Regions from separate parts of the Streptomyces sp. Q2 genome, predicted to be linked through region 1. Evidence: riboswitches for the same ligand, from Rfam matches in the RefSeq annotation. Region 1 holds a riboswitch; the other holds the start of a gene.

Region 1 (3,397 bases):
CTCGGCGTACTTGTTGGTGAGGACCGAGCCCTGCGCCTCCATGACCGCGAGGGGCGCGAAGTTCTCGGAGGCGATCATCTCGAGGGTGGACTGCTGGCGGCCGACCTCGGCGTCGATCGCGGCGGCGATCTCCGGGTCGAGCTCGTGCAGGGGCGTGTTCAGAACGGACATCAGGTGTACGACTCCTCAGCCGGCGGAAAAGGCGGTGTACTCGTCGGCGGAGAGCAGGTCGCCCGGCTCCTCGGCGACGCGCACCTTGAACAGCCACCCGCCCTCGAAGGGAGCGGAGTTCACCAGCGACGGGTCGTTGACGACGTCCTCGTTGACCTCGGTGACCTCGCCGTTGACCGGGGAGTACAGGTCGGAGACCGACTTGGTCGACTCCAGCTCGCCGCAGGTCTCGCCCGCGGTCACCGCGGCGCCGACCTCCGGGAGCTGGACGAAGACGACGTCACCGAGCGCGTTGGCCGCGTGCTCCGTGATGCCGACCGTCGAGACGCCGTCCGCGGCGGCCGACAGCCACTCGTGCTCCTTGCTGTAGCGCAGCTCTTGGGGGTTGCTCATGGCCTGAATTCTCCTGTACGCGGGGGAGTGCTGGTGAATGAGGGACTGCTGGAAACGCACGTGAGCAGCGGAAATGTGCGCAGGGTCACGCGCACGGACCGCTCAAGTGTCTACTTCTGGCGCTTGAGTCTCTACTTGCGGCGCTTGTAGAACGGCAGCGCCACGACCTCGTACGGCTCGTGGCTGCCCCGGATGTCCACACCGACACCCGGCGTGCCCGGCGCCGCGTGCGCGGCGTCGACGTACGCCATCGCGATCGGCTTGCCCAGCGTGGGGGAGGGCGCGCCGGAGGTGACCTCGCCGATCACCTCGCCGCCGGCGACGACCGCGTACCCGGCACGTGGGACGCGACGCCCCTCGGCGACCAGGCCGACGAGGACGCGCGGGGGGTTGCTCTCGGCGCGGGAAGCGGCCGCGGTGAGCGCCTCGCGCCCCACGAAGTCGCCCTCCTTCTCGAACTTCACGACGCGTCCGAGCCCGGCGTCGAAGGGCGTCGACGACGTCGACAGCTCATGCCCGTACAGCGGCATGCCCGCCTCCAGACGCAGCGTGTCCCGGCAGGACAGGCCGCAGGGGACCAGGCCGATGCCCTCGCCCGCCTTGGTCAGGGCCTGCCACAGCTCGACCGCGTGCTCCGGCTTCACGAACAGCTCGAAGCCGTCCTCGCCGGTGTAGCCGGTGCGGGCGATGAGCGCCGGGACGCCGGCGACGGTGCCGGGCAGGCCGGCGTAGTACTTCAGGCCGTCCAGGTCGGCGTCGGTGAGGGACTTCAGGATCCCCGGCGACTCGGGTCCCTGCACGGCGATCAGGGCGTAGGCGTCCCGGTCGTCGCGCACCTCGGCGTCGAAACCGGCGGCCCGCTCGGTCAGCGCGTCCAGCACCACCTGGGCGTTGGAGGCGTTGGCGACGACCATGTACTCGGTCTCTTCGAGCCGGTAGACGATCAGGTCGTCGAGGATGCCGCCGTCCTCGCGGCAGATCATGGTGTAGCGGGCCCGGCCGGCGCCGACGGACGCGATGTTGCCCACGAGCGCGTAGTTCAGGAACCGGGCGGCCTGCGGGCCGGTGACCGTGATCTCGCCCATGTGCGAGAGGTCGAAGAGACCGGCCCGGGTGCGCACGGCGGTGTGCTCGTCGCGCTCGGAGCCGTAGCGCAGGGGCATGTCCCAGCCGGCGAAGTCGGTCATCGTCGCGCCGAGCGCGCGATGCAGGGCATCGAGCGCGGTGTGACGGGGTGCGGTGCTGCTCATCGGACGGTCGTCTCCCAAGGCATGACGGCGAGGTCGTTCCTCCCCATCTGTCATCGGAACCTGAGAGGTTCGTCATGACCCCGCGCAGGGGTGGTCACGACTTGCACCTTGGGTGGAGCCACTGTGGCAGCGGCCCGCTTTTCAGATGTGCCTCGCCCGCGCGGTAACGGGGACCTGAGAGATTCAAGGGAGGGACTTGCTCCTTCGGCGCCCCAGCGACGTACGGCTGGGGACTCTCCCGCGCGGATTCAAACGGCCGGTATGCAGTTGGCGCGCACATCATCGCACGCATCTTCGGTGCGCGGCAGGCCGCATCTGTAACCGGCCTGTGGCAGTAAGCGCATGAAAACAGGAGACACCCCGTATTACCTTCTCTTTACACTCGACGGGGAGGGGAACTCGTGACCCGCCCCAGGGGAGGACGATCACGGTGAACAGGACCACGGCGTACGCCACGACCTCGGCCGTCGCGCTGCCCGAGCAGCCCGCGGCCAAGGCCCGCCAGGCGTGCGGGACGCGCCCGGGACCCGTCCTCCGCGACCTGCGCGAACGCGAGGGCCACAGCCCGCACGCACTGCTCTTCGGACCCCGCGACCTCGTCGTGATCACCGGCCTGCCCGGCAGCGGCAAGTCCACGCTGATGCGACGCACGGTCAAGGGCCTGCGGATCGACTCCCAGGACACCCGCGACCGCTGGGACGGCCGGCTGTCCCGCTTCCTGCCGTACGCGGTCTACCGCCCGCTCGTCCGCCTCGCCCACTACGCCGGACTGCGCCGCGCCCTGCGCTCCGGCGAGGGCGTCGTCGTGCACGACTGCGGCACGCAGGCCTGGGTACGCGGCTGGCTGGCCCGCGAGGCCCGCCGCAGGGGCGGCATCCTGCACCTGCTGCTGCTCGACGTCACTCCCGGCACGGCCCTGGCCGGCCAGCGCGAACGCGGCCGGGGAGTCTCGAGGTACGCGTTCCTGCGCCACCGCGGCGCGGCCTCCCGCCTGATCAGCTCCGTGGAGAAGGGCGACCTGCCCCAGGGCTGCGACTCGGCGGTCCTGATCGACCGGGACGCGGCGAACGTCCTGCGCCGGATCGGCTTCACGGGCTGACCCGCGAGCGTCCGCACCCGCTAGCCTTTCAGCCACAGCAGTGGTACTCGGCAGGCGGTAGGCGGCAGATGGACTTCCCGGCGGATCTCGCAGCGGGCTTCTCGGAGTTCCCGGCACAGGCGCACCCCCATTCGCACGGCGGATGGCCCGGCAACGAGCTGGAGGAGGTGCTCTCCGCCTCCCTCGGCGTCCCCGGGGCCGGCGGGCGGATCATCGAGGTGCTCGGCCGCAGCTTCGTGTGGGTGCCGCTGCCCAGCGGCGGCGGCCCGCACAGCGGCCCGCTCGACCTTCCCACCCTGGAGATCGACGGCCAGGCCTATGTGCCGGTCTTCAGCTCCGAGGAGCAGTTCCGTCAGGTCGTCGGCTCGCACCTGTCGTACACCATCGCGCCCGCGGTGGAGTTCGCCCGCGGCCTGCCCCCGCAGGTCGGCATCGCCGTGAACCCGGACGGCACGGTCGGCGTCCCGCTGCCCCCGGCCGCCGT
Region 2 (3,397 bases), on a different contig from region 1:
ACTCGTACGGCTGCTGGGCAAGGCCCATGGGCACGCGCTGTACGCCATGGCGCTGGCGCACGACGAGCGGCCGGTGGTGGCCGAGCGGGAGGCGAAGTCGGTGTCCGTGGAGGACACGTACGACGTCGACATCCACGACCGGGTCAGGGTGGGGCTGGAGGTGCAGCGGCTGGCCGACCGGTGTGTCCGGCGGTTGCGGGGCTCGGGACTGTCCGGGCGGACCATCGTGCTGAAGGTGCGGAGATACGACTTCTCGACGCTGACCCGGTCCGAGACCTTGCGGGGGCCCACGGACGATCCGGCGGTGGTGCGGGAGGCGGCCGCGCGCCTGTTGGACTCGGTGGACACGACAGGGGGTGTGCGGCTGCTGGGAGTGGGCGTGAGCGGCCTGGCCGACTACACACAGGAGGACCTGTTCGCGCAGGCGGCGGGGGAGCTGGCGGACAGCGCCGGGTCGGTGGAGGACGCCGACGAGGTGCCCGCGGTGGAGCCGGCCGCGCCGGTCGAGCGGCGGTGGGTCTCGGGGCACGATGTCGCCCATGCCGAGTACGGGCACGGGTGGGTGCAGGGGAGCGGGCTCGGGCGGGTGACCGTGCGGTTCGAGACACCGGACTCGGAGCCGGGGCGTGTGCGGACCTTCCGGGTCGACGATCCGGACCTGGAGCCGGCGGAGCCGTTGCCGTTGGTGGAGCGACGACCTGGGGCGGCTGAGGGCGGGGCGTCTTCGGCGGAGGGGGGCCGGGTGCGGGCGGGGTGAAGCGCGGTGGGGGTTGTGCGGATGAGTGGGTGTCCGGATGAGTTGGTGGGAGGTGGGAGGTGGGAGGTGGGCCGGCGGGATGGGTGCGCGAGGTGCACCCGCGTCGGCCGAGAGGGGATGCGGGGGCGTCTGCGGACGGAGGTTCGCGGTTCGCGGGGTTCGTGCGTGACCGGAGTTGGTGTGGGCCGGGCGTGGGTGGCGCAGCCCGGCGCTGACGGGGTGCCGCCTGCGCCCACCCGTGCCGCCCCGAGCGGCACGACTGCCCGCAGGCTGACGGGGTGGCGCCTGTGCCGCCTGGGCCCACTGGTGCCGCCCCGAGCGGCACGATTGCCCGCAGGTTGGCGGCGGGGTGGCTGTGAGGGTCAGGGGTCGTCGGTGCCTGCCAGTTTGCCGAAGGTGTGGTCCGGGATGGGGGGAGGGGCGCCCAGGTCCAGGCCGTAGTGGTGGTAGAGCTGGAGTTCTTGTTCGGGGGAGAGGTGGCGGCCCACGCCGAAGTCGGGGGCGTCCTTGATCAGGGCGCGGTCGTAGGGGACGTGGAGGGTGCCCTCGATCAGTTCGCTCGGTTCCAGGGGGACGAAGGCGTCCCGGGAGAAGAGGCCGGTGCGTATGGCGGCCCACTCCGGTTCACCGGTCGCGTCGTCGAGGTAGACCTCGTCGATGGTGCCGAGCTTGGTGCCGTTGCGGTCGAACGCCTTGCGGCCGATCAGGTTGCGCGGATCGATGTCGGTCTGCACGGGCCCTCCACATGGTCGCAACTCATCCGTAGGCACTACAAAAGAGCAGAATCTGGAAGGCGGCCACTCGAAGGTTGGAGCGTGGACCGCGCTGGTACGCTGACAAACGGCTGCTGACCCCGTGCGGGAGAGTCCTCCAGACATCATCGGAGGCGCCGAAGGAGCAAATCCTCCCCGGAATCTCTCAGGCCCACGTACCGCACGGACGAGGTCACTCTGGAAAGCAGGGCGGGTGCCGACGGCGTCGACGGCTTCCGCTCTCACCGACGGTGAAAGTCGGGTGCCCTCGGGTGTCCGGTGAAGCTCTCAGGTTGAGATGACAGAGGGGGAGGCCGTCCGGGTACCCGCGCCGCGGTGACCCTCGAAGGTCGTGTCAGACCAGGAGGCCTCCGTAATGACCGCCCATCGCATTCCGCTCTCCGAGCTCGAGCAGGGAATCCCCTTCGAGCAGCGCCACATCGGGCCCGACCAGGAGGCGCGGGCCAAGATGCTCGCGCAGGTCGGGTACGGCTCGCTCGACGAGCTCACCGCCGCCGCGGTCCCGGACGTGATCAAGAACGCCGACACGCTGGAGCTGCCGGGGGCCCGCACCGAGGCCGAGGTGCTGGCCGAGCTGCGCTCGCTGGCCGACCGGAACCAGGTTCTCGACTCCATGATCGGGCTCGGGTACTACGGGACCTTCACGCCGCCCGTCATCCTGCGGAACGTCATGGAGAACCCCGCCTGGTACACGGCGTACACCCCTTACCAGCCCGAGATCTCCCAGGGGCGGCTCGAAGCCCTGCTCAACTTCCAGACCATGGTCGCCGACCTCACCGGGCTGCCGACCTCGGGCGCCTCGCTGCTCGACGAGGGCACCGCGGCCGCCGAGGCCCTGGCGCTGTCGCGGCGCATGGGCAAGAACAAGAAGGGCCTCTTCCTGGTCGACGCGGACACGCTGCCGCAGACCATCGCGGTGATCGAGACCCGCGCCGAGCCGACCGGTGTGGAGGTCGTGGTCGCCGATCTCAGCGACGGTATTCCGGCCGAGATCGCCGGGCGTGAGATCAACGGCGTGCTGCTCCAGTACCCGGGCGCCTCCGGTGCCGTACGCGACATCAAGCCCGTGATCGAGCAGGCGCACGAACTCGGGGCGCTGGTGACCGTCGCCGCCGATCTGCTGGCGCTGACGCTGCTGAAGTCCCCGGGGGAGCTCGGCGCGGACATCGCGGTCGGCACGACGCAGCGCTTCGGTGTGCCGATGGGCTTCGGCGGCCCGCACGCCGGATACATGGCGGTGCGCGAGAAGTTCGCGCGCAGCCTGCCCGGACGGCTCGTCGGGGTGTCAGTGGACGCCGACGGGAACAAGGCGTACCGGCTCGCTTTGCAGACCCGTGAGCAGCACATTCGCCGGGAGAAGGCGACCAGCAACATCTGCACCGCGCAGGTGCTGCTCGCGGTGATGGCCGGTATGTACGCCGTCTACCACGGCCCCGACGGCCTGCGGACCATCGCGCGGCGCACCCACAGGTACGCCGCGGTCCTCGCCGCGGGCCTGACGGCCGGCGGGGTCGAGGTCGTGCACGGCTCCTACTTCGACACGCTGACCGTCCGGGTGCCGGGGAGGGCCGCCGAGACCGTCGCGGCCGCGCGGGCCAACGGCGTCAATCTGCGGCTCGTCGACGGTGACCACGTGTCCATGGCCTGCGACGAGACCACTCTGCGGGCCCAGCTGGGCGCCGTATGGGCCGCGTTCGGGGTCGAGGGCGACATCGAGGCGCTCGACGCGGTCACCGAGGAGACTCTGCCGGACGCGCTGCTGCGGAGCGACGAGTACCTGGCGCACCCCGTGTTCCACCAGTACCGCTCCGAGACCGCGATGCTGCGCTACCTGCGCCGCCTGGCCGACCGCGACTACGCCCTCGAC

What was found. A riboswitch is a leader RNA that binds a small molecule or an ion and turns the genes downstream of it on or off. The one in region 1 is predicted to bind glycine.
Region 2: another riboswitch for glycine. It lies ahead of gcvP (aminomethyl-transferring glycine dehydrogenase); the one in region 1 lies ahead of gcvT (glycine cleavage system aminomethyltransferase GcvT).

What each region holds. Positions count from the first base shown of each region.
Region 1 covers NZ_JBXEJE010000030.1:89,608-93,004, reverse strand. The annotation lists gene glyA (serine hydroxymethyltransferase) at 1-171, opposite strand, end outside; gene gcvH (glycine cleavage system protein GcvH) at 187-564, opposite strand; gene gcvT (glycine cleavage system aminomethyltransferase GcvT) at 696-1,814, opposite strand; glycine riboswitch at 1,852-1,965, opposite strand; glycine riboswitch at 1,966-2,065, opposite strand; gene ACWBNA_RS31005 (AAA family ATPase) at 2,239-2,913, shown strand; gene ACWBNA_RS31000 (enhanced serine sensitivity protein SseB) at 2,982-3,397, shown strand, end outside.
Region 2 covers NZ_JBXEJE010000034.1:95,859-99,255, reverse strand. The annotation lists gene ACWBNA_RS33440 (DNA polymerase IV) at 1-757, shown strand, start outside; gene ACWBNA_RS33435 (PRC-barrel domain-containing protein) at 1,120-1,491, opposite strand; glycine riboswitch at 1,606-1,701, shown strand; gene gcvP (aminomethyl-transferring glycine dehydrogenase) at 1,886-3,397, shown strand, end outside.